Regions from separate parts of the Streptomyces sp. NPDC030862 genome, predicted to be linked through region 1. Evidence: riboswitches for the same ligand, from Rfam matches in the RefSeq annotation. Region 1 holds a riboswitch; each other region holds the start of a gene.
The links. Region 1 has a riboswitch for cyclic di-AMP ahead of ACZ42X_RS02530 (M23 family metallopeptidase). Riboswitches for the same ligand answer to the same signal wherever they lie in the genome.
Positions count from the first base shown of each region.

Region 2: linked by a shared signal. The riboswitch ahead of ACZ42X_RS19800 (C40 family peptidase) and the one ahead of ACZ42X_RS02530 (M23 family metallopeptidase) in region 1 are both predicted to bind cyclic di-AMP.
Region 3: linked by a shared signal. The riboswitch ahead of ACZ42X_RS29245 (M23 family metallopeptidase) and the one ahead of ACZ42X_RS02530 (M23 family metallopeptidase) in region 1 are both predicted to bind cyclic di-AMP.

Region 1 covers NZ_JBVIEN010000001.1:549,205-556,520, reverse strand. The annotation lists gene dxs (1-deoxy-D-xylulose-5-phosphate synthase) at 1-1,856, shown strand, start outside; gene ACZ42X_RS02550 (aspartate aminotransferase family protein) at 1,853-3,238, shown strand; gene ACZ42X_RS02545 (helix-turn-helix domain-containing protein) at 3,299-3,931, shown strand; gene ACZ42X_RS02540 (DUF6126 family protein) at 3,957-4,073, shown strand; gene ACZ42X_RS02535 (tyrosine-protein phosphatase) at 4,098-4,910, opposite strand; cyclic di-AMP (ydaO/yuaA leader) riboswitch at 5,336-5,494, shown strand; gene ACZ42X_RS02530 (M23 family metallopeptidase) at 5,499-6,419, shown strand; gene ACZ42X_RS02525 (SGNH/GDSL hydrolase family protein) at 6,589-7,316, shown strand, end outside.
Region 2 covers NZ_JBVIEN010000007.1:74,087-81,402, reverse strand. The annotation lists gene ACZ42X_RS19820 (urease subunit alpha) at 1-702, opposite strand, end outside; gene ACZ42X_RS19815 (urease subunit beta) at 695-1,006, opposite strand; gene ACZ42X_RS19810 (urease subunit gamma) at 1,022-1,324, opposite strand; gene ACZ42X_RS19805 (hypothetical protein) at 1,597-1,800, opposite strand; cyclic di-AMP (ydaO/yuaA leader) riboswitch at 2,461-2,623, shown strand; gene ACZ42X_RS19800 (C40 family peptidase) at 2,628-3,107, shown strand; gene ACZ42X_RS19795 (ATP-binding protein) at 3,177-3,608, opposite strand; gene ACZ42X_RS19790 (helix-turn-helix domain-containing protein) at 3,849-4,718, shown strand; gene ACZ42X_RS19785 (DUF397 domain-containing protein) at 4,776-4,979, shown strand; gene ACZ42X_RS19780 (8-amino-7-oxononanoate synthase) at 4,954-6,132, opposite strand; gene bioB (biotin synthase BioB) at 6,277-7,316, shown strand, end outside.
Region 3 covers NZ_JBVIEN010000012.1:109,186-116,501, reverse strand. The annotation lists gene ACZ42X_RS29260 (bifunctional acetate--CoA ligase family protein/GNAT family N-acetyltransferase) at 1-2,674, opposite strand, end outside; gene ACZ42X_RS29255 (HPr family phosphocarrier protein) at 2,806-3,087, shown strand; gene ACZ42X_RS29250 (GntR family transcriptional regulator) at 3,209-3,874, opposite strand; gene ACZ42X_RS29245 (M23 family metallopeptidase) at 4,068-4,850, opposite strand; cyclic di-AMP (ydaO/yuaA leader) riboswitch at 4,864-5,029, opposite strand; gene ACZ42X_RS29240 (M16 family metallopeptidase) at 5,258-6,625, opposite strand; gene ACZ42X_RS29235 (M16 family metallopeptidase) at 6,652-7,316, opposite strand, start outside.

The DNA of each region.
Region 1 (7,316 bases):
ACCGTACACGGCTCGGCGAACTCGCCGACGAGATCAGGAAGTTCCTCATCCAGGCGGTGGCCAGGACCGGCGGGCACCTGGGGCCCAACCTGGGCGTCGTGGAGCTCACCATCGCCCTGCACCGGGTCTTCGACTCGCCCGCGGACCGCGTCCTGTGGGACACCGGCCACCAGTCCTACGTCCACAAGCTGCTCACCGGCCGCCAGGACTTCTCCAAGCTGCGCGGCAAGGGCGGCCTGTCCGGCTACCCGTCCCGCGCGGAGTCCGAGCACGACGTCATCGAGAACAGCCACGCCTCCACCGTCCTCGGCTGGGCCGACGGCCTCGCCAAGGCCAACGAGCTGAGGGGGAGGACCGACCACGTCGTCGCCGTCATCGGCGACGGCGCGCTCACCGGCGGCATGGCCTGGGAAGCGCTCAACAACATCGCCGCCGCCAAGGACCGCCCCCTCGTCATCGTCGTCAACGACAACGAGCGCTCCTACGCCCCGACCATCGGCGGCCTCTCCAGCCACCTCGCCACCCTGCGCACCACCGACGGCTACGAACGCTTCCTCGCCTGGGGCAAGGACGTCCTGCGCGGCACGCCCGTCATCGGGCAGCCGCTGTACGGGTCGCTGCACGGCGCCAAGAAGGGCTTCAAGGACGTCATCGCCCCGCAGGGACTCTTCGAGGACCTGGGCCTGAAGTACGTCGGCCCGATCGACGGCCATGACGTCGAGGCCGTCGAAGCGGCGCTGCGCCGCGCCAAGCGCTTCCACGGCCCCGTGCTGGTGCACTGCCTGACCGAGAAGGGGCGCGGCTACCCGCTCGCCCTGGAGGACGAGGCCGACCGCTTCCACGCGGTGGGCGCGATGGACCCGCTGACCGCCGCGCCGCTCGCCCCGGCCGGCGGACCCTCCTGGACGTCGGTCTTCGGCGACGAGATGGCGGCCATCGGGGCCGAGCGGCCCGACGTCGTGGCGATCACCGCGGCGATGCTCCAGCCGGTGGGGCTCGCGGCGTTCGCCGCGCGCTTCCCCGACCGGGTCTGGGACGTGGGCATCGCCGAGCAGCACGCCGCCGTCTGCGCCGCCGGGCTCGCCACGGCCGGACTCCACCCGGTGGTCGCCGTGTACGCCACCTTCCTCAACCGCGCCTTCGACCAGGTGCTGATGGACGTCGCCCTGCACCGGCTGGGCGTCACCTTCGTCCTGGACCGGGCGGGCGTCACCGGCACCGACGGCGCCTCGCACAACGGCGTGTGGGACCTGTCGGTCCTCCAGGTCGTGCCAGGCCTCCGGATCGCCGCCCCGCGCGACGCCGCCCAGCTGCGGGCGCAGCTGCGCGAGGCGGTCGACGTGCCGGACGCGCCGACCGTGGTCCGCTTCCCGAAGGAGGCGGCGGGTCCGCCGGTCCCGGCCGTCGGGCGCGTCGGCGGTATGGACGTCCTGTACCGGCCCGACCACGGCGAAGCCGACGTGCTGCTGGTGGCCGTCGGCGTCATGGCCCCCGTCTGCCTCCAGGTCGCCGGGCTGCTGGCCGAACGCGGGCTGCCCGCCACCGTCGTCGACCCGCGCTGGGTCAAGCCGGTCGACGACCAGCTCGCGCCGCTGGCCGAGGCGCACCGCCTCGTCGCCGTCGTCGAGGACGGCAGCCGCGCCGGGGGCGTCGGGAGCGCGGTCGGGCAGGCGCTGCGCGACGCCGGGATCGACGTACCACTGCGCACCTTCGGCATCCCGGAGCAGTTCCTGCCGCACGCCAAGCGCGGCGAGGTGCTGGCCGATGTCGGACTCACCCCCGTCGAGATCGCCGGACGGATCAGCGCCGCGCTGGGCAGCAGCACCGCGCCGGCACGCAAGGAGAGCGAAGCATGAGCAAGAAGTTCGATCTGGCGGCGCTGCTCGCCGACCGCGGCGCCGAGCGCTACGACCTGCACGCCCGGCACCTCAACCACCAGCTGCCGCGCATGCTCCACACCCTCGGCTTCGACAAGGTCTACGAGCGGGCCGAAGGCGCCTACTTCTGGGACGCCGACGGCAACGACTACCTCGACATGCTCGCCGGCTTCGGCGTGATGGGCGTCGGCCGCCACCACCCCGTCGTCCGCAAGGCCCTCCACGACGTCCTCGACGCCGAGCTGCCCGACCTCACCCGCTTCGACTGCGCCCCGCTGCCCGGCCTGCTCGCCGAGAGGCTGCTGTCGTACTCGCCGCACCTGGACCGCGCGTTCTTCTCCAACAGCGGCACGGAGGCGGTGGAGACCGCGCTCAAATTCGCCCGGTACGCGACCGGCCGGCCGCGCGTCGTCTACTGCGCGCACGCCTTCCACGGCCTGACCACCGGCTCCCTCTCCGTCAACGGCGAGGAGTGCTTCCGGGACGGCTTCGCGCCCCTGCTGCCCGACACCGCGATCGCGCTCGGCGATCTGGACGCGCTGGAGCGCGAGCTGAAGCGGGGCGACGTGGCCGCCCTGATCGTCGAGCCCATCCAGGGCAAGGGCGTGCACGAGGCGCCGCCCGGCTTCCTGCGCGCCGCCCAGGAGCTGCTCCACCGCCACAAGGCGCTGCTCATCGCCGACGAGGTGCAGACCGGGCTCGGCCGGACCGGCGACTTCTACGCGTACCAGCACGAGGACGGCGTCGAGCCGGACCTGCTGTGCGTCGCCAAGTCGCTGTCCGGCGGCTACGTGCCGGTCGGCGCCACCCTCGGCAAGGACTGGATCTTCAAGAAGGTGTTCTCGTCGATGGACCGGGTGGTCGTCCACTCGGCCAGCTTCGGCTCGAACGCCCAGGCCATGGCGGCCGGCCTCGCAGTCCTGTCCGTCCTGGAGGACGAGGAGATCGTGGCCAACGCTCGGCTCACCGGTGAACAGCTGAAGACCCGGCTCTCGGCGCTGGTGGACCGCTACGAGCTGCTGCACGACGTACGCGGCCGGGGCCTGATGATCGGCCTGGAGTTCGGCCGCCCGTCCTCACTGGGTCTGCGCAGCCGCTGGACCATGCTGCAGGCGGCCCGCAAGGGGCTGTTCGCCCAGATGGTCGTCGTCCCGCTGCTCCAGCGCCACCGGATCCTCACGCAGGTCTCCGGGGACCGCCTGGAGGTGATCAAGCTGATCCCGCCGCTGATCATCGGGGAGCGGGAGGTGGACCGGTTCGTGGCCGCCTTCACCGCCGTCATGGACGAGGCCCACGCGGGCGGCGGCCTGATGTGGGACTTCGGCAAGACGCTGATGAAGCAGGCGGTCGCCAACCGCTGATCTTTTTGCCTCAGAGGCAAGAAAATTGCCTCTCGGGTCCCTTCCTGGCGCAATGGGGGCATGACCACCCCTGCCGGGGCTCCGTCCCCGGAACCGGAAGACCGGAGCGAGCCGCTGCAGGACGTCGCGCCCCGGCTGCGCGAGCTGCGCCGCCGCCGCGGCCTCACCCTGGAGTCCGCGGCCCGGCGCGCGGAGCTGTCACCCGCGCACCTCTCCCGCCTGGAGACCGGTCGGCGCCAGCCCTCGCTGCCCATGCTCCTCGGCCTCGCCCGTGTCTACGGTACGACGGTGTCCGAGCTGCTCGGCGAGGTGCCGCCCGAGCGCGACCCGATCGTCCGCGCCGGGCGCGCCGAGCCCGTGGAGGCGGACGGCTGGACGTACCACCAGGCCGGCGGCGCGGGCCGCGCCCTGCAGGCCCTGCGCGTGGAGGTGCCGTACGCCGCCGGGCAGGGCGATCTCGTACGCGTCCACCCGGGGGAGGAGTGGCTGTACGTCCTCACGGGCCGCGTGCGGCTGGTGCTCGGGGACGTGGCCCACGTCCTCGACCCGGGCGACAGCGCGCATTTCGACTCGCTGACCCCGCACCGCATCGCCGCGGCCGGCCGCCGCGGCGCCGAGCTGCTCTTCGTCCACACGCTGCTGCGGAGCGCCGCGGCCGACCTGTGCCTCGGCGGCACCGGCGCCCACCGCTGACGAACCCCCGGAGAGGGAGAACCCCATGTCCTACGAAGTGAAGTTCCCGCGCGGGCTCGTCATCCGGCTCTTCGCCTACCTGGTGGCGGGCCACCTCTTCGCGGCGTTCCTGTACCTGCTCTTCGCGCTGGGCACCGGCTGACGGCGGCCCGCCCGGCCCCGGGGCTCAGCCCGCGTCGACGAGCCGCTCGCGCAGCCGCTCCCGCGTCTCGGGCGCCAGCTTCAGGCCCTCGGAGAGGTACCGCTCGGTCGTGCCCCAGGTCTCCTCGATCGTCGCGAAGGCCGCCCCCAGGTACTCCAGGCGCGCGTCGAAGAGCGGGCTGAGCAGCTCCATCACCTCGGGCGACATCCCGGCCGGGGAGCTGTCGCTGCGGTGCACCTTGTAGCGGCGGTGCGGGTCGTTGGACTTGAGGTAGTCCGCCTCGATGGCCTCCCGCTCCACGCCGACCGCGAGCAGCGTCACCGCGATCGACAGCCCCGCCCGGTCCTTGCCCGCCGCGCAGTGCATCAGCGCCGGGACGCTGTCCTCGGCGAGGGCGTGCAGCACGCGGCTGTGCTCCGCCGTGCGCTCCTTGATGATCATGCGGTACGACTCCGACATCCGCGCCGCCGCCTGGCCGTCCGCGAGGATGGAGCGCAGCTGGTCGAGGTCGCCGTCGCGAACCATCCGCCAGAACTCGGCGCCGTCGGCCGGGTCGGTGAGCGGGATGTTCACGTTCCGGACGCCGGGGAGCTCGATGTCGGGGCCTTCGAGCTTCTGGTCGGCGGCGTTGCGGAAGTCGAAGATCGTGTGCAGCCCGAGGGAGCCGAGGAACACGGCGTCCTCACCGGTGGCGTGCGCCAGGTGCCCGCTGCGATAGAGCCGCCCGTGCCGGACGCGGAGCCCGTCCACCGTCGGCAGCCCGCCCACGTCCCGGAAATTGCGCACACCGGACAGATCGGGCTCGCTCGACGGGGCCTGCGGCACCTGCTGCGTCACGGGGACTCCTCCGCGTCTGACGTCGGCGCCGGCCGCCGACGATGTCGCGATCCGACGATACGACATTGGGTTCCCAGGGCAATCATCCGCGCGGCCGTGGCCGCGGCCGCCGCGACGGCTCGTCGAGGTATGACGCTTCTGTCCGTATTGGGATGTTCGGCATAACGTGCCCCGATAGAAAGGGAGATGGGCCCCGGCACGTGAGCAGCGTCATAAAAGTGACCGTCCGTGGCCGGGCTTCTTCCACAATTCCCCTGCACCCGGCGGGAATTCATGATCCGTAATCCACGGAGGGTGACCGGTATTCCGTAGCGGTACGGCGCAAAGGAATGCACGCGGGAAAGCGGCGGCTTGTTCGCGCCGACCCGGCTGTCCTACGGTCACCGCAATCCGGCCGGACCGCCGAATCCTGCCGCCGGCCCGGAATTCAGCACCCACCCACGTGTGGCAGGAGCGGGGGACCCAAGGTAAGTCCGCCGAGCCCGGAATTCCGGGACCGGCTCGGGGTTAAGTCGCGTCACCACGCGGCCGGGCATCTCCAGCCCGAACCCGACAGCTCACCTCGCAGGCGCCGGAGAGGAATTCGCCATGCCCGCCAAGGGTAAGCACCGCCGTCCCAAGTCCAGCACGCTCACGCGTGGTTTCGTCGCCGCCGGTACCGGTGGCGCGGCCATCGCCCTCCCGCTGCTCGGCGCCACCGGTGCGCACGCCGCGGAGCAGAGCGCCGCGCCGGCGACCGCTCCGCAGCAGGTCGTCGCCGCCGCGCAGACCGCCCCGGCCGCCGCCAAGCCCGCGCCCCGTACGTACACCGTGGTCGCCGGCGACTACCTCGCCAAGATCGCCCACAACAAGAACGTCAAGGGCGGCTGGCAGAAGCTGTACAAGGACAACCGCGAGGTCATCGGCGAGGACCCGTCGCTGATCCTGCCGGGCATGGAGCTCACCCTCGGTGCCAAGGCCGCCCCGGCCAAGGCGAAGGCCGACGAGGACCGCGGCGAGGCCCGCGCCTCCCGCTCCGCCGCCAAGCCCCAGGCCCCGGTGGCCAAGCCCCAGGCCCCGGCGGCCAAGGCCGCCCCGGCGCAGTCCGCCCCGAAGAGCAGCGCCTCGGGCTTCACTGCCCCGGTCGACTCCTCGATCACCACCCCCTACCGCGCCTCCGGCTCCATGTGGTCCTCCGGCTACCACACCGGTGTCGACTTCGCGGCCTCCTCCGGCACCAGCGTCAAGGCCGTCGGTCCCGGCACCGTCGTCTCGGCCGGCTGGAGCGGTTCGTACGGCAACGAGGTCGTCATCAAGCACACCGACGGCACCTACTCGCAGTACGCCCACCTCTCCCAGCTCTCCGTCTCCTCCGGCCAGAGCGTGAGCGGCGGCCAGCAGATCGGCCTCTCCGGCTCCACCGGCAACTCCACCGGCCCGCACCTGCACTTCGAGATCCGCACCAGCCCCAGCTACGGCTCGGACATCGACCCGCTGGCGTACCTGCGCCAGCACGGCGTCTCGATCTGACGCACCGTCGGCACACCGCCGATCCCGCCCTGCCCGGCACCGTGCCCCACGGTGCCGGGCGGTGGCGTATTCCGGCTTGGGTGAATCTTGACCGGTGGCGTATCTCACGCTACGTCAACCCCTCCTTACGGTCGCGTAGGTCACATGGAAGGAGGCAGGATGTGCTCCCGTGGCAGACGATTCGACCTTCAGAGACAGTGACGTATTCGGGTCGTACGTGGCGATCGGTGACAGCTTCACCGAGGGCGTCGGAGACCCCGGACCCGACGGGACGTTCGTCGGCTGGGCCGACCGCCTGGCGGTGCTGCTCGCCGACCGGCTGCCCGAGCCCGACGACTTCCGGTACGCGAACCTCGCCGTACGCGGCCGGCTCCTCGACCAGATCGTCGAGGAGCAGCTCCCGCGGGCGAAGGAGCTCGCCCCGGACCTGGTGACCTTCTGCGCGGGCGGCAACGACATCATCCGGCCGGGCAGCGACCCCGACGACGTGGCCGAGCGCTTCGAGCGGGCCGTCGCCGACCTGACCTCGGTGGTCGGCACCGTGCTGGTGACGACCGGCTTCGACACCCGCGGCGTGCCGGTACTGCGCCATCTGCGCGGCAAGATCGCCACGTACAACGGCCATGTGCGCGCCGTCGCCGACCGCTACGGCTGCCCCGTGCTGGACCTCTGGTCCCTCAAGACCGTCCAGGACAGGCGGGCTTGGGACGCGGACCGGCTCCACCTGTCCGCCGAGGGCCACACCCGTGTCGCCCTGCGCGCCGGGCAGGTCCTGGGCGTGGAGGTGCCCGCCGACCCGGACCAGCCGTGGCCGCCCCTGCCGCCGCGCGGCACCCTCGAAGTGCGCCGCGACGACATCCAGTGGGCCCGCGAGTTCCTGGTGCCCTGGATCGGCCG
Region 2 (7,316 bases), on a different contig from region 1:
GGCCGGGGTCGCCCCCCAGTCCTCGTGGATCTTGAACCCGAGGGCGCCGCCGCGCAGCTGGGAGTGCATCGCCTCGCGCGACATCGTGTTGCCCTTGCCGAGCAGGCCGATGTTGACGGGGTACGTCTCCAGCGCCTCGAACATCCGGGCGAGGTGCCAGGGACCGGGGGTGACGGTGGTGGCCTTGCTGCCCTCGGCGGGGCCGGTGCCGCCGCCGACGAGGGTGGTGATGCCGGAGGTGAGCGCCTGTTCGACGACGGTCGGCGAGATGAAGTGGATGTGCGCGTCGACGGCGCCCGCGGTGAGGATCTTGCCGTTGCCGGCGATGATCTCGGTCTCGGGGCCGATGACGAGGTCCGGGTGGACGCCGTCCATGGTGTCGGGGTTGCCGGCCTTGCCGATGCCGGTGATGCGGCCGTCGCGGATGCCGACGTCCGCCTTGACGACGCCCCAGTGGTCGAGGACGACGGCGCCGGTGATGACGGTGTCCGGGGCGCCTTCGGCGCGGGTGGTGCGGGCCTGGCCCATGGACTCGCGGATGACCTTGCCGCCGCCGAAGACCGCCTCGTCGCCGGAGCGGCCGGGGCCGCCGGAGCGGTCCTCCTCGATCTCGACGAGCAGGTCGGTGTCGGCGAGTCGGATCCGGTCGCCGGTCGTGGGGCCGAAGAGGTCGGCGTACTGGGGGCGGGCGAGCTCAGCCATCGAGGGCACCTCCGGTCTGTCCGCGCAGGCCGGGGACGACGCGCAGGCCGGCGAGCGGGACGAGTTCCACGTCGACGGGGATGCCGGGCTCGAAGCGCACGGCGGTGCCGGCGGCGATGTTGAGCCGCAGGCCGCGGGCGGCGGGGCGGTCGAACGCGAGGCCCGGGTTGACCTCGGCGAAGTGGTAGTGGGAGCCGACCTGCACGGGGCGGTCGGCGGCGTTGAGCACGGTGAGGCGGGTGACGGGGCGGCCTTCGTTGAGGGGCACGGGCTCGTCGGCGTAGAGGATCTCTCCGGGGATCATCGGTGGCGGGCCCCGTCAGACGATCGGCTCGTGGACGGTGACGAGCTTGGTGCCGTCGGGGAAGGTCGCCTCGACCTGGACGTCGTGGATCATCTCGGGGATGCCCTCCATGACGTCGTCCCGGCTGAGCACCTTGCGCCCGGACGCCATGAGCTCGGCGACGGTCCGGCCGTCCCTGGCCCCCTCCAGGATGTGCGCGGTGATGAGGGCGACGGCCTCGGGGTGGTTGAGCCTCACCCCGCGTGCCCTGCGCTTCTCCGCCACGTCGGCAGCGACATGGATGAGCAGGCGCTCCTGCTCGTGCGGGCTCAGTTGCACGTTTCACCTCACATGTTCCCGCCCGGCACGACCCCGGGCGGCAGCGGGACCCTATCCGGCTTCAACACTCTGTTGACCTGCGGAAACATTGTGAGGGAGAGATATTTCAATCTCGGGCAGAAGTTTTTCCGGCACGTTAACTACGGCTTTGCCTGGCCATGGGACATGAGCGGCCGCCCACCGGGCCCGCAGCACGGGTCGTATACGAGGCGCGGCCGCTCGCCGGGCGGTACGGGTGCGCCCGTGCCGCCCGGCAAGCCGCGGTGCCCGCCTCAGACGGCCAGGCAGCTCGCGCCCGGGACCTCCGAGGGCAGGGCGAGCGAGGCGGGGTCGACGACGGTGGTCAGGTCGGTCGCGCTGGTGGTGACGCAGTCGACGACGGCGGTGGGGTCCGGCACCGCCACCGCCGAGGCGGTGGTGACGGTGGATCCGAGGAGTGCGATGGTTCCGAGGACGACGGCCGCGATGCGACGCATACGGATTCCCTCCCTGTGGCGGGGTGACGGGGTCTGACTCGCCGGTTGGCTCGAGTCGGCCCCTGGCTACCCACCCCCACACCCCGGGTACGCGCCCGGTCACCCGCACGAGGACGACGAAACGATCCGGCACGCTTCCCCACCCCCGGAGCGGATCAACCGGGCGCTCGCCGGGCGCACGGCCGCACCGCGGGAGGCACCGATCCCGACGCATGAGCACGAGAGGGCGAGGTGCACACCCGGACGCTGGCGCGTGCGCCGCGTGTTCTCGATGGCGAATGTCGGGCTGCGCGGGTGACGACCCCTCAGGAGCCCGCCTGATGAGGGATTTCCGCGTAGCACGGATGGGCGCAGAAGGGCCGACGAGCCACCCTCGTTCGGCGTACGCAAACGAGGGAATTACGCACTGTACGAGTTGCGCCCATGGTGTACGCATCTGGCGGAACATCACCTTCCGCCGCTGGTCCACGGATCATCAATCGGCCGTCGCGTCGCGCCAAAACGCCTCTGTCCACTCGAATGGATCAGTCGTGAGGAGCCTCACATAACTCCGTTTCGGCTCGGAATTTCGCCCTGTCATGGGTCAAGATCCCTTCGACGACAAGCCCCCGCCACCGCGGCGGGGCGGTCCGGGCGGACGCCGAGTCCTGCCGCCGTCCGGACGACTGGTCGACAGGAGTGGATCGGCAGGAGTGGAGGACCCAAGCAGTCCGGGGCGAGCGCACCATGGCCGCCCCTTGGGGTGAAGCCGCGTCAGCGGCCGGGCAACTTCGCCAGCCCGAACCCGACAGGTCATCCTTCACAGGCGGCTGACGAAGGGTTGCGCTATGACCGCGCAGATTCATGTCCCGTCTCTGCTGTCCCGAGCCGGTGCCGTCTCGGCACTGACGCTCGCCGCCGTCGGCGGCACCATGCTGGCGCCGGGCGCCGTCCCCCAGGCCGAGGCCGCCGCCGCGACGCACGCCTCGAAGGCGCTGAACGTCGCCGCGTCGAAGAAGGGCTCCCCGTACGCATACGGGGCAGCGGGCCCGTCCCGGTTCGACTGCTCCGGCCTCACGCTCTACTCGTACAAGAAGGCCGGCAAGACACTGCCGCGCACCGCGCAGCAGCAGTACAACAAGACCCGCCACATCTCCACGTCGCAGCGGCAGAAGGGTGACCTGGTCTTCTTCCACTCCGGTGGACGCGTCTACCACGTGGGCCTGTACGCCGGTGACAACAAGATCTGGCACTCACCGAAGTCGGGTTCGGTGGTCAAGCTCGACCGCATCTGGTCGAAGTCGGTCTACTACGGGCGCGTGCGCTGACACGAGGGCTCGTACGCCCCGTACCGCACGACCGGGCGGTACGGGGCCGCCGCCGTACCGGGCGTGCGCTCAGCCCCGGACGGGGACGGGCCAGGGCAGGACGATCCACACCGTCTTGCCGCCCTCGCCGGTCGGAGTGACCGTCAGGCGGCCACCGCGTTCGGCGGTGAGCCAGCGGATGATGACCATGCCGCGGCCGTTGTCCTGCTGGACGGCCGCGGGCAGGCGCTGCGGCCAGCGCGGGTGGCTGTCGGTGACACCGATGCGCAGCTGCTCGTCCCGTTCCAGCCGGATGTCCACCGTGAAGGTCGGCGACTGCCCGAAGGTGTGCTGAACGGCGTTGGTGGTGAGCTCGGAGACGATCAGCCGTACCGCGTCCGCCGTGTCGGACTCGGCCGGCAGGCCCCATTCGGTAAGAACGTCCGCCACGTATCTGCGGGCTGCGGAGACCGAGGCTGGATCGCTCGGCAGAGTGACGGATGCTTCCTGGTGGTCTGCCATGGCGACGCTGTCCCTTTCCCACCGGGGCCGGACTCCGACAGGGAGCGGATGTTGTGCGAGGACGGCCTCGGATTGCGCTTCGCGCCAGAGTGCCACTTATGTCGCCCCGGGTGGGGCCGATCCCCCAAGATATGCATATATCTGTCGCTCGAAGCGGTGAACCCTGCTACGCGAGAGCGGTTCCCGCGGGCAGACTGGCGGGTTGGTCCAGCGTTCCGGAGGGCGGGAGGTGGGGCTGTCGTGCGGGGCACGCGGCACGGTCCGGCGGTGCGGCGCCGCAAGCTCGGCGAGGAGTTGCGGCGGCTGCGCCTGAGAGCCGGGCTCACCAGCCGGGACGCGGCCCGGCTCGTCGGCTGGCACCAGTCGAAGGTGAGCCGGATCGAGACGGGTGCCAGCGGGGTGACCGGCGAGGACGTGTCACGGCTGCTCGACGCCTACGGCGTACGCGAACCGCGCCAGCGCGCGCTGCTGGAGGCCCTCTCCGGCGCGGCCGCGGACGGCGGCGGCACGGGGTGGTGGCACGCGTACCGGGGCGTGCTGCCGCCGCAGTACCAGGACTTCATCAGCCTGGAGTCGCAGGCGTGCGCGGCGCGCACACTCGAGACCTCGGTGGTGCCAGGCCTGCTGCAGACGGCCGACTACGCGCGGGCGGTGACGCGCGCGGCGCTGGACGGGCTGCCGGTGACGGCGGTCGACTCGCTGGTGGAGGTGCGGCTCGCCCGCCAGGAGGTGCTGTTCGGCGATCCGCCGCTGCGCCTGGAGGCGGTACTGGACGAGGCGGTGCTGCGGCGGGAGGTGGGCGGCCCGGGGGTGATGCGGGCGCAGCTGCGGCGTTTGCGGGAGCTGGCGGACCTTCCCCATGTGCGGCTCCAGGTGCTGCCGTTCGCGGTCGGCGGTTACGTCGGCCTCTCCGGACCTTTCATTATTTTCTCCTTCGCGAACATGTCTGATCTGGATGTGGTGGTTCTCGACCACTTGACGAGTAGCCTCTATCTCGAACGCACGGAAGACCTCGAGGCGTACAGCGCCGCGTTCCGCACCATGCAGGCGCACGCCCTGACGCCCGAGGAGTCGGAGGAACTCATCGCCGGGATCGGTGACGGCGCGTAGGGGTTCTCGCTGATCCCGCCTGATCGGCGAGAGACCCCCCAGGGAGAGGCACCCCACATGTCTGCTTACCTCGCACACCACGATGGCCCGCAGTGGCGGCGCAGCAGCCGCAGCGTGGGCATGAACAACTGCGTCGAGGCGGCCCGCCTCGACGCCGCGCGGCTGGCCGTGCGCGATTCGAAGGACACCGCCAGGCCGCCGCTGCGGTTCTCCCCGACGGCCTGGACGTCCTTCGTCAGCTCCCTGAAGCAGGCGGGCTGACCGGGGCCGGGGCCGGGGCCGTACGGAGGATCGTGGCCACGGCCGTCTCGATCTGAGCATCCGTCAGATCGGCGCGGGCGGTGAGCCGCAGGCGCGAGATCCCGTCGGGCACCGACGGCGGCCGGAAGCAGCCCACCGCCAGCCCCTCGGCGCGGCAGTCCGCGGCCCACCGCACGGCCTGCTCCGGCGACGGGGCGCGTACGGAGACGACGGCGGCGTCCGGCCGCACGGCGGTCAGGCCCGCTGCCGTCAGCCGCCCGTGCAAGGTGGCCGCGACCGTACGCGCCCGCCCGGCCAGGCCCGGCTCGGTGCGCAGCAGACGCAGGCTGGCGAGCGCGGCGCCCGCCGCGGCCGGGGCCAGGCCCGTGTCGAAGATGAAGGTCCGCGCGGCGTTGACCAGGTGGTCGATCACGCGCGCCGGGCCGAGGACCGCTCCGCCCTGGCTGCCCAGGGACTTGGAGAGCGTGAGCGTGGCGACGACGTCCGCGTCGCCCGCGAGCCCCGCCGCGTGCAGCGCCCCGCGCCCGCCGTCGCCCAGCACGCCGAGGCCGTGCGCGTCGTCGACGACCAGTGCGGCGCCGTGCGCGCGGCAGGCGGCGGCGAGTTCCGCCAGCGGCGCCGCGTCGCCGTCGACCGAGAAGACCGAGTCGGTCACGGCGAGGGCGCGGCGGCCGGGGTGGGCGCCGAGGGTCTTGTCGACGGCGTCGGGGTCGGCGTGCGGGACGACGGCGGTCTCGGCGCGCGAGAGGCGGCAGCCGTCGACGATCGAGGCGTGGTTGCCCGCGTCCGAGACGATGAGGGAGCCACGGGCGCTGAGCGCGGTGAGGGCGGCCAGGTTGGCCGCGTACCCGGAGGAGAAGACCAGGGCCGCCTCGAAGCCGCAGAAGTGCGCCAGTTCGCGCTCCAGCTCGGTGTGGAGCTCGGTGGTGCCGGTGACCAGGCGCGAGCCGGTGGCGCCGGCGCCCCAGCGGCGGGCGGCCTCGGCGGCCGCCGCCGTGATGGCGGGGTGACGGGTGAGGCCGAGGTAGTCGTTGCTCGCCAGGTCGAGCAGCTCCGGCTCGGCGGGCCGGGGGCGGAGCACGCGCACCAGACCGGCGTCCGTGCGGCGGCGCGCCTCGGCGTCGGTCCAGTCGAAGGGGTCTTCCTGCGGCATGGGTCGGGTCCCTTTTGTAGGCAGCGCACAGACCCTAGCCCGGGACAGCGGGGGGCACAGTGTGGTCATACACACACCGCTCAGCCGCTCTCTTGTCCGGTTCCTCCTTGGCCAGGGGGTGTGCCGTAGGACAGGATCGGCGCCATGGACCTGTTGAACACGCTGGTGGACAAGGGGCTTCGGCGCGAGCTGCCGACCCGCGAAGAAGCGCTCGCCGTGCTGGCGACCTCCGACGACGAGCTGCTCGATGTGGTGGCGGCGGCCGGCAAGGTGCGGCGCGCGTGGTTCGGGCGCCGGGTGAAGCTCAACTACCTGGTCAATCTGAAGTCCGGCCTGTGCCCGGAGGACTGCTCGTACTGTTCCCAGCGGCTCGGGTCCAAGGCCGAGATCCTCAAGTACACCTGGCTGAAGCCGGAGGAGGCCTCGAAGGCGGCCGCCGCGGGTGTCGCGGGCGGGGCCAAGCGGGTGTGCCTGGTCGCCAGCGGCCGCGGCCCGACGGACCGGGACGTGGACCGCGTCTCGCAGACCATCGCGGCGATCAAGGAGGAGAACGAGGGCGTCGAGGTCTGCGCCTGCCTGGGCCTGCTCTCGGACGGCCAGGCGGAGCGGCTGCGCTCGGCGGGTGCCGACGCGTACAACCACAACCTGAACACGTCCGAGGGGACGTACGGGGACATCACGACCACCCACACCTACGCGGACCGCGTCGACACGGTGCAAAAGGCGCACGCCGCGGGCCTGTCCGCCTGCTCCGGGCTCATCGCGGGCATGGGCGAGAGCGACGAGGACCTGGTGGACGTGGTCTTCGCGCTGCGCGAACTGGACCCGGACTCGGTGCCGGTGAACTTCCTCATCCCCTTCGAGGGCACGCCGCTCGCCAAGGAGTGGAACCTCACCCCGCAGCGGGCGCTGCGCATCCTGGCGATGGTCCGGTTCGTCTGCCCGGACGTCGAGGTCCGCCTCGCGGGCGGGCGCGAGGTGCACCTGCGCACGCTCCAGCCGCTGGCGCTGCACCTCGCGAACTCGATCTTCCTGGGCGACTACCTCACCAGTGAGGGCCAGGCCGGCAAGGCGGACCTGGAGATGATCGCGGACGCCGGTTTCGAGGTGGAGGGCACGGACACGACGACGCTGCCGGAGCACCGCTCGGACGCCGCGTCCTGTGGCTCCTCGGGCGGCGGCTG
Region 3 (7,316 bases), on a different contig from region 1:
CGCCGAGCAGCTCGGAGGGCGCGCCCGCGAGACCGAAGGACAGCACGGCGCCCACGCCCGGGTCGATGGCGGCGCGCACGACGGTGTCGACGCCGCGCGGCGCCATGGCCTGGACGACCGGCTGGAGCTCCGCGGGCTTGCCGAGCGTCTCGGTCAGCTCGGCGTACGCGGCGCGCAGCTGCTCCTCGGTGGCCAGGTCGAGGCGTACGCCGCCGAGGTCGGGGCGGTGGCGCAGGTGGGGCGCGGTGGTCTTGAGCGCGACGGGGTAGCCGAGGCGCTCGGCGGCCCGGACGGCGGCGTCGGGGGTGGGGGCGGCGAGGGCGGGGCGTACGTCGATGCCGTACCTCCCGAGCAGCTCGCGGGCGGCCTCGGCGTCGGGGGTGACGCCGCTCCGCTGTGCCGTGCGGTCGCCGCCGCGGTTGCCGCCGCCACCGCTGCCGCCGCCGCCAACGTCACCGTCGCTGTCGGCGAGCAGGCGCTCGATCTGCGCGGCGGCCCCCGCCTCGTCGATCCCGTCGTAGTGGGGCACCCGCCCGGGCTCGGCGGCCTCCCGCCGCCACCGCGCGTACCGCACGGCCTGCGCGAGCGCGCGGGCGGCCCGCTCGGCGGCGGGGTAGGCGGGGATGCGGTGGGCGCCGTCGGGGTGTGCCGGCGCCTGGGGGGCCGGGGCCGGGGCCGGGGCGGGGGCGGGGGCGGGGAGAGGGTCTCCCCCACCCCGCCCCTTCCCGAAACCCTCCGGGGGCACGGGGGCCGCTCCGGCGGGCGGCGGAGGCGCGTCCGCGCCGGGGGCCTTCGGCGGGGGTGCCGTGCTGGTGGCGGCGGACAGGGCGTCGGCCAGGGCGCCCATTTCGACGTGGACCACCAGGACCGGCTTCGTCGGCGCCGTCGCGGACGCGGCGCGCAGGGCGGCCGCGAGGACCTCGCCGTCGCCGGACTCGGTCACGCCGTTCTCGCCGACCCACGGGATCGCGGTGACCACCACCGCGTCACACGCGTCGTCCCGCAGCGCCTCCGCCAGCGCCGCGCGGAAGTCCTCGGGCGTGGCGGCGGTCGTCAGGTCGCGGGGCCGCAGCGGCCGCAGGCCCTCCGTCAGGCAGGCGTCGTACGTCAGGAGGCCGAGGGACTCGGAGTTGCCGAGGATCGCCACCCGGGGGCCGGCCGGGAGCGGCTGGCCGGCGAGGAGGAGGCCCGCGTCGACCAGCTCGGTGACGGTGTCGACGCGGATGACGCCCGCCTGCCGGAGGAGGGCGGACACCGTGGCGTACGGGATGCGGGTGACGGGCACCGCGTGGCCGGGCGGCGCGCTGCCGCTGTGGCGGGCGCCCTGGACCACGACGACCGGCTTCACCGCCGCCGTGCGCCGCGCGAGCCGGGTGAACTTCCGCGGGTTCCCGATCGATTCGAGGTACAGCAGGACGACGTCCGTGTCGGCGTCCTCGTACCAGTACTGCAGGATGTCGTTGCCGGACACGTCCGCCCGGTTTCCGGCCGAGACGAAGGACGACAGGCCCGCCCCGCGCCGATGCAGCCCCGCCAGCAGCGCGATGCCGATCGCACCGGACTGGGTGAAGAGCCCGATCCGGCCCCGCGCCGGCGGGTGCGGCGCCAGGGAGGCGTTCAGCCGCACGCCGGGGGCGGTGTTGATGATGCCGAAGGCGTTCGGGCCGATGATGCGCATGCCGTACGAGCGGGCCTGACGGACCAGCTCCCGCTGGCGCTCCCGCCCTTCGGCGCCCTGCTCGGCGTACCCGGCGGAGAGGACGACCAGCCCCTGGACGCCGTGTTCTCCGCAGGCGGCGACTGCTTCCGGTACGCGCTCGGCGGGGACGGCGAGCACGGCGAGGTCCACGGGCTCGGCGATGTCGGCGACCGAACGGAAGGCGGGGACCCCGTCCATGACGGACTCGCCCTCGGGCAGGGCGCGGTTCACGGCGTACGTACGGCCGGTGTACCCGGCGTCGAGGAGATTGCGCAGAACCGTGCGGCCGACGCCGCCGGGCGCGCGGCCCGCGCCGACGACGGCGAGGGAGCCGGGGGCGAGCAGGCGCTGCACGGAGCGGGCCTCGGCGCGCTGCTCGCGGGCGCGCTGGACGGCGAGGGAGCGGTCGGTGGGCTCCAGGTCGAGGTGGAGGCGGACGGCGCCGTCCTCGAAGCTGCGCTTCTGGGTGTACCCGGCGTCCGTGAAGACCTTGATCATCTTGGTGTTGGCGGGCAGCACCTCCGCCGCGAACCGCCGGATGTCCCGTTCCCGCGCCACCGCCGCGATGTGTTCGAGGAGCGCGGAGGCCACGCCCCTCCCCTGGTGGGCGTCCTGGACGAGGAAGGCGACCTCGGCCTCGTCCGCGGGGGCGCCGGCGGGCAGGCCGCGCTCGTCGATCCGGTCGTAGCGGACGGTCGCGATGAACTCGCCTCCGACGGTCGCGGCGAGGCCCACCCGGTCCACGTAGTCGTGGTGCGTGAAACGGTGCACGTCCTTGGCGGAGAGGCGGGGGTAGGGTGCGAAAAACCGGTAGTACTTCGACTCGTCGGAGACCTGCTCGTAGAAGCTGACCAGGCGTTCGGCGTCGTCCGGGGTGATGGGCCTGATCCGCGCGGTACCGCCGTCGCGCAGCACGACATCGGCTTCCCAGTGGTCGGGGTACGCATGTTCCGGCTGATCCGACGGGGTCCGCATGGGCCCAGGTTACGGTGCGGGGCACCGGTCGCGGAGGTGCTGTGGACAGGGCACATTGATCAGGTTCGCGTGCACACCGGAGAACATGAGAGAGTGGTCTAGACAACCCCCTGAACTCGAAGGGCAACACCATGGCTGAGCGCCGCGTCAACGTCGGCTGGGCCGAGGGCCTGCACGCCCGCCCCGCCTCCATCTTCGTCCGTGCCGCCACGGCCGCCGGCGTCCCCGTGACGATCGCCAAGGCCGACGGCAACCCGGTGAACGCCGCGTCGATGCTCGCGGTCCTCGGCCTGGGTGCGCAGGGCGGCGAGGAGATCGTGCTCGCGTCGGACGCGGAGGGCGCGGACGCCGCTCTGGACCGCCTGGCGAAGCTGGTCGCCGAAGGGCTCGAAGAGCTTCCCGAGACCGTCTGATCCGTCTCGGATATCTCCGGCGCCTGCCTGATATTGCAGCGGAGTCGTATCGCCCCCGAATTCCCGGGTGATACGGCTCCGCTTTTCGTTTCGGTGAATCTTTCTGTATACGGCCTCGCTGTTAAATTCGGGCGCTCGCCGTGTTGACGCGATGTTGCGGAGTCCTCACGCGCAGCCGGTGCGCGCCGAGCGAGCGCTCGGTGTGCAGGGCGGTGAGCGCCCGGGCCCGTTCCGCGTCACCGCGCGCCACCGCGTCGACGATCGCGCCGTGCTCCGCCCACGCCTCCACGGGCGAGGCCGGCTGCTCGACCGCGTACATCCAGGCGATCTTGTGGCGCAGCTGGGTCAGCAGGGCGGTCAGGCCCGGACTGCCGGAGGCCTGGGCGAGCGTCTCGTGGAACCAGCCGCCGAGCGCCCGCAGGTCCTCCCCCTGGCCCTGGCGCGCCCGCTCCTGGCCCAGCCTGACCAGGCCCCGCAACACCTTGAGGTGCGCCTCGGTACGCCGCTGGGCCGCGCGCGCCGCACCGAGCGGCTCCAGCAGCGCCCGGACCTCCAGCAGGTCGGCCGCCTCCTGCTCGGTGGGCTCGGCGACGCACGCCCCGGCGTGGCGGCGGGTGGTGACGAAGCCCTCGGACTCCAGCGTCCGCAGGGCCTCGCGGACCGGGACGCGCGAGACGCCGTAGCGGCGCGCCAGCTGCTCCTCGGTGAGGCGGCCGCCGCGCGGGAAGACGCCGGAGACGATGTCGTCGCGAATCGCCGTGCATACCGAGTGCGCGGGAATGCGCATACCGAACCTCCGACGTAATGCGCGCGAAACAGCGTGCGTCCGACCGATGTGACGAGTGTTCAGTGACTCTATGACAACGGGACTGAATTTCCGACGCCGGGTCGAAATCCATGGATATCTTTTGGCCAATGGCCGCACGAAGAAGGCCCCGGCTCGGATGGGGAGCCGGGGCCTTCTTCGCGGAATGTGCGGGTCAGACGTTGACGCCGTGCGAGCGCAGGTACGCGACCGGGTCGATGTCGGAGCCGTACTCGGCGCTCGTGCGGGCCTCGAAGTGGAGGTGCGGACCGGAGGAGTTGCCGGTGGAGCCCGAGAGGCCGATCTGCTGGCCGGGCATGACCCGCTCGCCGACCGAGACGCTGACGGAGGAGAGGTGGCCGTACTGGGTGTACGTGCCGTCCGCCATCCGGATCACCACGTTGTTGCCGTACGCGCCGCCCCAGCCCGCCTCGACGACGGTGCCCAGGCCCACGGCGACGACCGTGGAGCCGGAGGCGGCGTGGAAGTCGACGCCGGTGTGGCTGCCGGAGGACCACATGGCGCCGCCGGTCTGGTAGCCGGTGCTGACGTACGAACCGGCGACCGGGAGCGTGAAGGAGTTCAGGCGCTTGCGCTCGGCCTCGCGGGCGGCGCGCTCCTCCGCCTCGCGGGCGGCCTTGACGCGGGCCTCGGCCTTGCGCTTGGCCTCGGCTTCGGCCTCGGCCTGGGCGGCGGCGCGGGCGGCGGCCTCCTCGGCCTCGCGCTCCTGCGCCTCGGCCTGGGCGTCCACGCTCTCGGCGAGCGTGTCGGTGATGACCGCCTGGTTGAGGCCGGTGTCCTCCAGTGCGCGGACGTCCGCGTCGGCGGCGAGCGCCGGGGAAGCGAGGGTTCCGATGACGCCGGTGGTGGCGATGGCCGCCACGCCGGCGACGTGTGCGCTCTTACGGCTCAGGCGGCTCGGGGCACGGTGCTTCCCGGTGGCACGGGTGAACGCCATTCGGTGGCTGATCCTTTCCTTCCTTCTCGCCTACCGGGTTAGCTGACGGGTTCGGAGCAGGAAGGTCTCCTACGGGCCCCTCCGCACGGATGCGAAGGCGTCCGATTCACCCCAGGGACTTCGTGTGGGTCCCCGGCTCCCCGGGCTCGCGCCCGATGGGGATTCGGCGATGGCTGCCCGGTGCCGCGGATGCGGCGGGTACGGCGGGCGGACAGCGCATCAGACGCTAAGCGGCTGATCTTTCAATCACCAAACGGACACGGTTTTTTGTAGCGCACGCCACAGGGCAGACACGTAACCTCCGCAACAAAACGGACATGTGGCGGGCCGGGGTGCAGACAGCGGAACCCCGGCATCCGTGCGGATGCCGGGGTTCCGGAGGTGACGCGCGGCCGACCCGCCGTCAATCAGCCGCTGACGACGCTGACTTCACCGATACCGAGCGCCTCGACCGGCTCCTTGATCTGCGCGGCATCGCCGACGAGCACCGTGACGAGACGGTCCACCGGGAAGGCGCTGACGACCGCGGCCGTGGCCTCCACCGTCCCGGTCTCGGCCAGGCGCGCGTACAACCGCGCCTGGAAGTCGTCCGGGAGGTGCTGCTCGACCTGGTCGGCGAGGGTGCCCGCGACCGAGGCCGCCGTCTCGTACTTGAGCGGGGCGACGCCCACGAGGTTCTGCACGGCGACGTCCCGCTCGGCGTCGGTCAGGCCCTCGGCGGCGAGGGTGCGCAGCACCTTCCACAGGTCGTCGAGCGCCGGGCCGGTGTTGGGGGTGTCGACGGAGCCGCTGATGGCGAGCATCGAGGCGCCGTTGCCCTCGGGACCGGAGCGGAGCACCTGGCCGAAGGCCCGTACGCCGTAGGTGTAGCCCTTCTCCTCACGCAGGACGCGGTCCAGGCGCGAGGTCAGGGTGCCGCCCAGGCAGTAGGTGCCGAGCACCTGTGCCGGCCACACGCGGTCGTGCCGGTCGGAGCCGATGCGGCCGATCAGCAGCTGCGTCTGCACGGCGCCGGGGCGGTCGACGATGACGACGCGGCCCGTGTCGTCGGCCGTGACGGGCGGGACGGGGCGGGGCTCGGCGGTGTCACCGGTCCAGGCGCCGAGGGTGTCGGCGAGCACCGCGTCGAGGTCGACGTCCGTGAGGTCGCCGACGACGATCGCGGTGGCCGTGGCGGGCCGGACATGGGCCTCGTAGAAGGCCCGTACGGCCGCGGAGTCGATGCGCTCCACCGTCTCCAGGGTGCCCTGGCGGGGGCGGGACATCCGGGAGTCGGCCGGGAACAGCTCCTTGGAGAGCTGCATGGCGGCGCGGCGCGCCGGGTTGGCGATCTCGTGCGGGATCTCGTCGAGCCGGTTGCGCACCAGGCGCTCGACCTCGCTGTCGGCGAAGGCGGGCGCGCGCAGGGCGTCGGCGACCAGGCCGAGAGCCTTGGCCAGCCGGGAGACCGGGACCTCCAGGGAGACGCGTACGCCGGGGTGGTCGGCGTGTGCGTCGAGCGTGGCGCCGCAGCGCTCCAGCTCGGCGGCGAACTCCTCCGCCGAGTACTTGTCGGTGCCCTCGGACAGCGCCCGGGCCATGATCGTGGCGACACCGTCCAGGCCCTCGGGCTCGGCCTCCAGGGGCGCGACGAGGGAGATCTCGACGGCCACGACCTGCTGGCCGGGGCGGTGACAGCGCAGCACGGTCAGGCCGTTGGGCAGGGTGCCGCGCTCGGGGGCGGGGAAGGCCCAGGGCCTGGCGGTGCCGGGCTCGGGCTGCGGGTGGAACTTCATGGACGTCAGGGACACAGCGGCGTCGCTCACTGGTCGGCCCCCTCTTCTTCCTCGCTGCGGTCGGCGTCGCTCTGGTCGGTGTCGCTGTCGGCGGCCTCGCCCTGATCACCGTTGACGGGCTCGTAGACCAGTACGGCCCTGTTGTCCGGGCGCAACCGGGCCTGGGCCACGGCCTGCACCTCCTCGGCGGTGACGTCCAGGACGCGCTGGACGGCGGTGAGCGCGAGCTGCGGGTCGCCGAACAGCACGGCGAACCGGCACAGCTCGTCCGCGCGGCCGGCGACCGTGCCGAGCCGGTCCAGCCATTCGCGCTCCAGCTGGGCCTGGGCCCGCTCCATCTCCTCGGGCGTCGGGCCCTCGGCGGCGAACCGGGCCAGCTCCTCGTCGACCGCGGCCTCGATGTCCGGCACCTCGACGCCGCCGGACGTCTTCACGTCCAGCCAGCCCATGGAGGGGGCCCCGGCGAGGCGCAGCAGGCCGAAGCCGGCGGTCACGGCCGTACGGTCGCGACGCACCAGGCGGTTGTGGAGGCGGGACGACTCGCCGCCGCCGAGGACGGTCAGCGCCAGGTCGGCGGCGTCGCACTCGCGCGTGCCGTCGTGCGGCAGGCGGTAGGCGGCCATCAGCGCGCGGGCCGGGACGTCCTCCACGATGACCTCGCGCAGCTGCTCGCCGATGACGTCGGGGAGCG